Regions from separate parts of the Pseudomonas sp. A39 genome, predicted to be linked through region 1. Evidence: predicted binding sites of a transcription regulator. Region 1 holds the regulator's gene; the other holds the start of a gene.
What was found. The regulator sigma-54, encoded in region 1, starts transcription at its own class of promoters, with help from an activator protein. The targets are predictions, from matches to a motif close to ANTGGCATNNANNTTGCTNT.
Positions count from the first base shown of each region.

Region 1 (3,419 bases):
ATGATCAAGCGCATGGTTACTGCCCGTTCTGTTCATCCAGGACAACCTGGTACAGCGCCTCATTGCTGCTGGCGCTGCGCAGTTTGTCGCGTACGTCCTTGCGGTCGAGCATGCTGGCGATCTGCCGGAGCAGTTCCAGGTGCGCATCGGTGGCAGCTTCCGGGACCAGCAGAACGAACAGCAGGTCGACCGGGGCACCGTCGATGGCGTCGAAATCGATAGGGGCGTCCAGGTGCAGCAGGGCGCTGACAGGAGTCTCGCAGCCTTTGAGGCGGCAGTGGGGAATGGCGATGCCGTTGCCAAAACCGGTCGAGCCAAGTTTTTCACGGGCAATCAGTGCCTCATACACAGCTTGCGTATCCAGTTCGGGCACTTCACGGCCGATCAGGTTGGCAATTTGTTCGAGGGCGCGTTTTTTACTGCCGCCCGGCACGTTCACGAGGGAACGGCCGGGGGTCAGGATGGTTTCAAGTCGGATCATGGGGGGAGAGTTAACGACCTGTACCTTGCATCAGGTGCAGATTCTTTTCCTTATGCTTTATGAGTTGGCGGTCCAGCTTGTCGTAGAGCGAGTCGATCGCCGCGTACATGTCTTCATGTTCCGCATTGGCGACGAGCTTGGCATTCGGAACATGCAGGGTGGCCTCGATTTTCTGCTTGAGCTTGTCGACCTCCATGATGACCTGCACGTTGGTGATCTTGTCAAAATGCCCCGCAAGCTTGTTCAACTTGCTTTCGGTGTACTCACGCAGGGGCTTGGTAACTTCCAGTTGGTGTCCACTGATGTTGACTTGCATACAGCTTCTCCTTCGTTGCCAGTGCATAACGCGACGGGTAGGAATACCCGCCACTGGTCTGCATTTTAAAACTGCCTGCGCGTCGATCACGCTGCGTTAAAAACAGGCTGATCGCCGCTCGGCGAGTTTTAAAACGCATCCCGGAACGCTGTGGCCCGTCCGTCACATCAAACGCTTACGCTCGCTGGAAGGCGCGATCCCGAGGGATTCGCGGTACTTGGCGACGGTTCGACGGGCGACCTGAATGCCTTGTGCCTCCAGTAAACCAGCGATCTTACTGTCACTCAATGGCTTTTTCTGATTTTCAGCAGCAACCAGTTTTTTGATGATCGCGCGGATCGCCGTGGACGAGCATTCACCGCCTTCGGAGGTGCTGACGTGGCTGGAGAAAAAGTATTTCAGTTCATAAATACCCCGAGGGGTATGCATGAATTTTTGCGTGGTCACCCGGGAAATCGTTGATTCATGCATGCCGACCGCTTCGGCGATGTCATGCAGCACCAGCGGTTTCATCGCTTCGTCGCCGTACTCCAGGAAGCCGCGCTGATGCTCGACGATCTGGGTGGCGACTTTCATCAGGGTTTCGTTTCGGCTTTGCAGGCTCTTGATGAACCAGCGCGCTTCCTGCAACTGGTTGCGCATGAAGGTGTTGTCGGCACTGGTATCGGCGCGACGTACGAAGCCGGCGTATTGCGGGTTCACCCGCAGGCGCGGCACCGATTCCTGGTTCAGCTCTACCAGCCAGCGCTCGTTGTCCTTGCGCACGATCACATCGGGAACCACGTATTCGGCTTCGCTCGATTCGATTTGTGAGCCAGGACGCGGGTTGAGGCTCTGTACCAGCTCGATGACCTGGCGCAGGTCGTCTTCCTTGAGCTTCATGCGGCGCATCAACTGGCTGTAGTCGCGGCTGCCCAGCAGGTCGATGTAATCGGTCACCAGGCGCTGGGCTTCGGCGAGCCAGGGGGTCTTGGCCGGTAACTGGCGCAATTGCAGCAACAGGCATTCGCTGAGGGTGCGTGCGCCGATGCCGGCGGGCTCGAACTGTTGGATGCGGTGCAGGACGGCTTCGATCTCGTCCAGCTCGATATCCAGCTCCGGATCGAAGGCTTCAAGAATTTCTTCGAGCGTCTCGTCCAGGTAACCCTGATTGTTGATGCAGTCGATCAGGGTCACGGCGATCAAGCGATCGGTGTCCGACATCGGCGCAAGGTTCAGTTGCCACAGCAGGTGGCTCTGCAGGCTCTCGCCAACGGAGGTGCGGGTGGTGAAGTCCCACTCATCATCGTCATTGCTGGGCAGGCTGCTGGCGCTGGTCTGGTAGACGTCTTCCCAGGCCGTGTCGACCGGAAGCTCGTTGGGAATGCGTTCGTTCCATTCGCCTTCCTCAAGGTTATCCACCGTAGGGGCGGTTTCCTGGTAGGAGGGTTCCTGCACGTCGGGATTGGGTTTTTGCTCGATATTATCGGCCAGCGGGTCTGCATTATCGAAGTCGTCGCCTTCCTCCTGGCGTTCGAGCATCGGATTGGACTCCAGGGCCTCCTGGATTTCCTGTTGCAGGTCCAGGGTCGACAATTGGAGCAGGCGGATGGCCTGTTGCAGCTGCGGTGTCATCGTCAGCTGCTGGCCCATTCTCAGGACTAGCGATGGTTTCATGGCAGGGGCTTAACACCTTATTCGCCGGCGCAATGCGCCATCCACGACAGGGCGCGTGAGCGCCAAACATAAGCAAATTATATGCCTGATGTCGGGGGCTTTGCCTAGAGCGCGGTAACAATAAAAATCCGGAGGTTTTCATTGACTCCCGCGCACCTTGGCGAACAGCCGTGACACCACGGTGTTTACAGGCGGAACTCGTGACCCAGATACACTTCCTTGACCAGCTCGTTGGCCAGGATGGTGGCGGAATCACCTTCGGCGATCAGCTGGCCATCGTTGACGATATACGCTGTTTCGCAGATATCGAGGGTCTCACGGACGTTGTGGTCGGTGATCAGCACGCCAATGCCCTTGGCCTTGAGGTGATGGATGATCTGCTTGATGTCGCCCACCGAGATCGGGTCGACGCCCGCAAACGGTTCGTCCAGTAGGATGAACTTGGGCGCAGTGGCCAGGGCGCGGGCGATTTCCACACGGCGACGCTCACCGCCGGACAGGCTCATGCCGAGGTTGTCGCGGATATGGTTGATGTGGAACTCCTGCAGCAGGCTTTCCAGCTCCTTGCGACGGCCGTCACGGTCGAGCTCCTTGCGGGTCTCGAGGATGGCCATGATGTTATCGGCGACCGACAGTTTGCGGAAGATCGACGCTTCCTGCGGGAGATAGCCGATACCGGCGCGGGCGCGGCCGTGCATCGGCTGGTGGCTCACGTCCAGGTCGTCGATCAGCACGCGGCCCTGATCCGCCTGGACCAGGCCGACGATCATGTAGAAGCAGGTGGTCTTACCGGCGCCGTTAGGGCCGAGCAAGCCGACGATCTGGCCGCTGTCGATCGACAGGCTGACGTCGCGCACGACCTGACGGCTTTTATAGGCCTTGGCCAGATGCTGGGCTTTCAGGGTTGCCATTACTCGGCCTTCTTCTTCGGCTGGATGACCATGTCGATCCGTGGACGAGGTGCAG
Region 1 covers NZ_JBYVMD010000038.1:15,715-19,133, reverse strand. The annotation lists gene rapZ (RNase adapter RapZ) at 1-14, opposite strand, end outside; gene ptsN (PTS IIA-like nitrogen regulatory protein PtsN) at 17-481, opposite strand; gene hpf (ribosome hibernation-promoting factor, HPF/YfiA family) at 492-797, opposite strand; gene AC3ZU9_RS24065 (RNA polymerase factor sigma-54) at 960-2,453, opposite strand; gene lptB (LPS export ABC transporter ATP-binding protein) at 2,639-3,364, opposite strand; gene lptA (lipopolysaccharide transport periplasmic protein LptA) at 3,364-3,419, opposite strand, start outside.

Region 2 (3,419 bases), on a different contig from region 1:
GATCTCTTTGGCCTCTTCAGGCGGCAGGTCGTACAAGTTTTTGTCGGCGGCGTCGCCAGGGTGGATCTTGTTCTGGATACCGTCCAGGCCGGCCATGACCAGGGCAGCGAAGGCCAGGTATGGGTTGGCTGCTGGATCCGGGAAGCGGGCTTCGATACGGCGAGCACGAGGGCTGGACACGTAAGGAATACGGATCGACGCGGAACGGTTACGTGCCGAGTAGGCCAGCATTACCGGTGCTTCGAAACCTGGGACCAGACGCTTGTAGGAGTTGGTCGACGGGTTGGTGAAGCCGTTCAGGGCCTTACCGTGCTTGATGATACCGCCGATGAAGTACAGGGCAGTGTCGGACAGGCCGGCATAACCTTCGCCAGCGAAGGTGTTCTTGCCATCTTTGGCGATGGACAGGTGAACGTGCATACCCGAACCGTTATCGCCGTACAGAGGCTTAGGCATGAAGGTAGCGGTACGGCCGTAAGCAACGGCGGTGTTGTGTACGCAGTACTTCAGGGTCTGTACTTCGTCAGCCTTGGCAACCAGGGTGTTGAACTTCACACCGATTTCGTTCTGACCGGCAGTGGCCACTTCGTGGTGGTGCACTTCGATGACCAGGCCCATGTCTTCCATGGCGTTGCACATGGAGGTACGGATTTCGTGGTCGTGGTCGAACGGCGGAACTGGGAAGTAGCCCCCTTTGATACCTGGACGGTGGCCATGGTTGCCGCCTTCCACGTCTTGGTCGGACATCCAGGAGCCTTGTTCGGAGTAGATCTTGAACATGGAACCGGAGATGTCGGACTTGAACTTAACCTGGTCGAAGATGAAGAATTCTGGCTCTGGGCCCACGAATACGGTGTCACCGATACCGGTGGACTTCAGGTATTCCTCGGCACGCTTGGCGATCGCACGTGGGTCGCGGTCGTAGCCTTGCATGGTCGAAGGCTCGATCACGTCGCAGACGAGGATCAGGGTTGGCTCTTCGGTGAACGGGTCAAGTACGGCAGTGCTGTCGTCCGGCATCAGGATCATGTCGGAGGCTTCGATGCCTTTCCAGCCGGCGATGGAGGAACCGTCGAACATTTTGCCTTCTTCGAAGAAAGCATCATCCAGCGCATCGCGAGCCGGCATGGTCACGTGGTGCTGAGTGCCTTTGGTGTCCGTGAAGCGCAGATCAATCCATTTAACGTCATGATCTTTGATGAGTTGAACCGACTTCGACATAGTGTCCTCCGGGTGGCTTCGGGCTGGGGTAGTGGAGTTAGCCCTTAGAATGTGGGTGATGCCGGCGCGGATAGTCCGCCATGGCAACCTGCCTCACAAGAGAGCAAATTGCATGCCAGTGCGCCAACATGGGTTTTTTGCTCCAAAAACGCCCCTATAACGGTGCATTGCGACAAAAGCGCAAAAAACGCGCACCTCAATGTGGCGCAAAAGCGCGCAAATGCACCTATTTAGTGCGTAGCGCTTGTTGTGCATATTAACTGGTTAAACCTTGAGCGATTTCCGCTATAATCCGCGCCCCCCTTTTTCAGCAGGCCCGGCGCGCGCTGTTTCCATGAAATTAATCGTTAAAGTCTTCCCCGAGATCACCATCAAAAGCCGACCGGTACGGACGCGTTTCATCCGTCAGTTGGCCAAGAACATCCGTGCCGTGCTCCGCGATCTGGACCCGGCTGTGGTGGTGAACGGCGTGTGGGACAATCTCGAGCTGGAAACCCGTATCACCGAGCCCAAAGCCTTGAAGGACATGACCGAGCGCCTGAGCTGCATGCCGGGCATCGCGCATTTCCTGCAGGTGGATGAGTACCCGCTGGGCGACTTCGACGACATCACCGAGAAGTGCAAGCAGCACTATGGTCAGTCACTTGAAGGTAAGATTTTTTCGGTGCGCTGCAAGCGTGCCGGCAAGCACACCTTCAGCTCCATGGACGTCGAGAAATACGTCGGCAGCAAGCTGCGTCGCGAGTGCGGCGCCGCCGGAATTTCCCTGAAAGCGCCGCAAATTGAAGTGCGCATGGAAATTCGCGACCAACGGTTGTTTGTGATCCACAGCCAGCACGACAGCATCGGCGGCTACCCGCTGGGCGCCCTGGAACAGACCCTGGTCCTGATGTCCGGCGGTTTCGATTCCACGGTGGCGGCCTACCAGATCATGCGCCGCGGCCTGATGAGCCACTTCTGCTTCTTTAACCTGGGCGGACGTGCACATGAATTGGGCGTGATGGAAGTCGCGCACTTTATCTGGAAGAAGTACGGCAGCTCCCAACGCGTGCTATTTGTAAGCGTGCCCTTCGAGGAAGTGCTGGGCGAAATTCTCGGCAAAGTCGATAACAGTCATATGGGCGTAGTTTTGAAGCGTATGATGTTGCGCGCTGCGTCCCGGATTGCCGACCAGTTGCAGATTGATGCGCTGGTGACTGGTGAAGCGATCTCCCAGGTCTCCAGCCAGACGCTGCCGAACCTGTCGCTGATCGACTGCGTCACCGAAAAGCTGGTGTTGCGCCCGCTGATCGCCAGCCACAAGCAGGACATCATCGACCTGGCAGAAGAAATCGGCACCGCTGACTTTGCCAAGCATATGCCTGAATATTGCGGGGTCATCTCGGTGAACCCCAAGACCCACGCCAAGCGCAACCGCGTGGAGTACGAAGAACAACAGTTTGATATGGCGATTCTGGAGCGTGCGCTCGAGAACGCCAAGCTGGTCCCGATCGATCGCGTTATCGACGAACTGGGCCAGGATGTGCAGATCGAAGAAGTCAGCGAAGCCCTGGCCGGCCAGATCGTCGTCGACATCCGTCACCCGGATGCCGCCGAAGATGAGCCGCTGGAAATCGCCGGCATCGACGTACAAACGCTGCCGTTTTATGCATTGAACGCGCGTTTCAAGGAACTGGATAACAGCCGTCAGTACCTGCTGTATTGCGACAAAGGCGTGATGAGTCGCCTGCATGCCCACCATTTGCTCAGTGAGGGGTATGCCAATGTGCGCGTTTATCGACCGAGCTAAGAGCCCGGGGCTGTTTGCCTGTGGCCTGCGTCACCGGCCCCCCGACTCTGCCGTCAAGCTGTAACGGCAAGGCCTGACTCTACTGTTAATCGCTGCCACGACCTGTCAGCACACCGAATCCTCTGATCGAGATACACAAGTGATCGAAAATCTACGTAACATCGCCATCATTGCTCACGTTGACCATGGTAAAACCACCCTGGTAGACAAACTCCTGCGTCAATCCGGCACCTTGGAGCGCAACGAGCTCAACGACGAGCGCGTGATGGACTCCAACGACCAGGAAAAAGAGCGCGGTATTACCATCCTGGCTAAAAACACCGCGATCAACTGGAACGGCTACCACATCAACATCGTGGATACCCCGGGCCACGCCGACTTCGGCGGCGAAGTAGAACGCGTAATGTCG
Region 2 covers NZ_JBYVMD010000051.1:33,141-36,559, reverse strand. The annotation lists gene glnA (type I glutamate--ammonia ligase) at 1-1,221, opposite strand, end outside; gene thiI (tRNA uracil 4-sulfurtransferase ThiI) at 1,556-3,010, shown strand; gene typA (translational GTPase TypA) at 3,150-3,419, shown strand, end outside.
Region 2: the regulator sigma-54 is predicted to act here: its motif matches at 1,322-1,341, upstream of glnA (type I glutamate--ammonia ligase).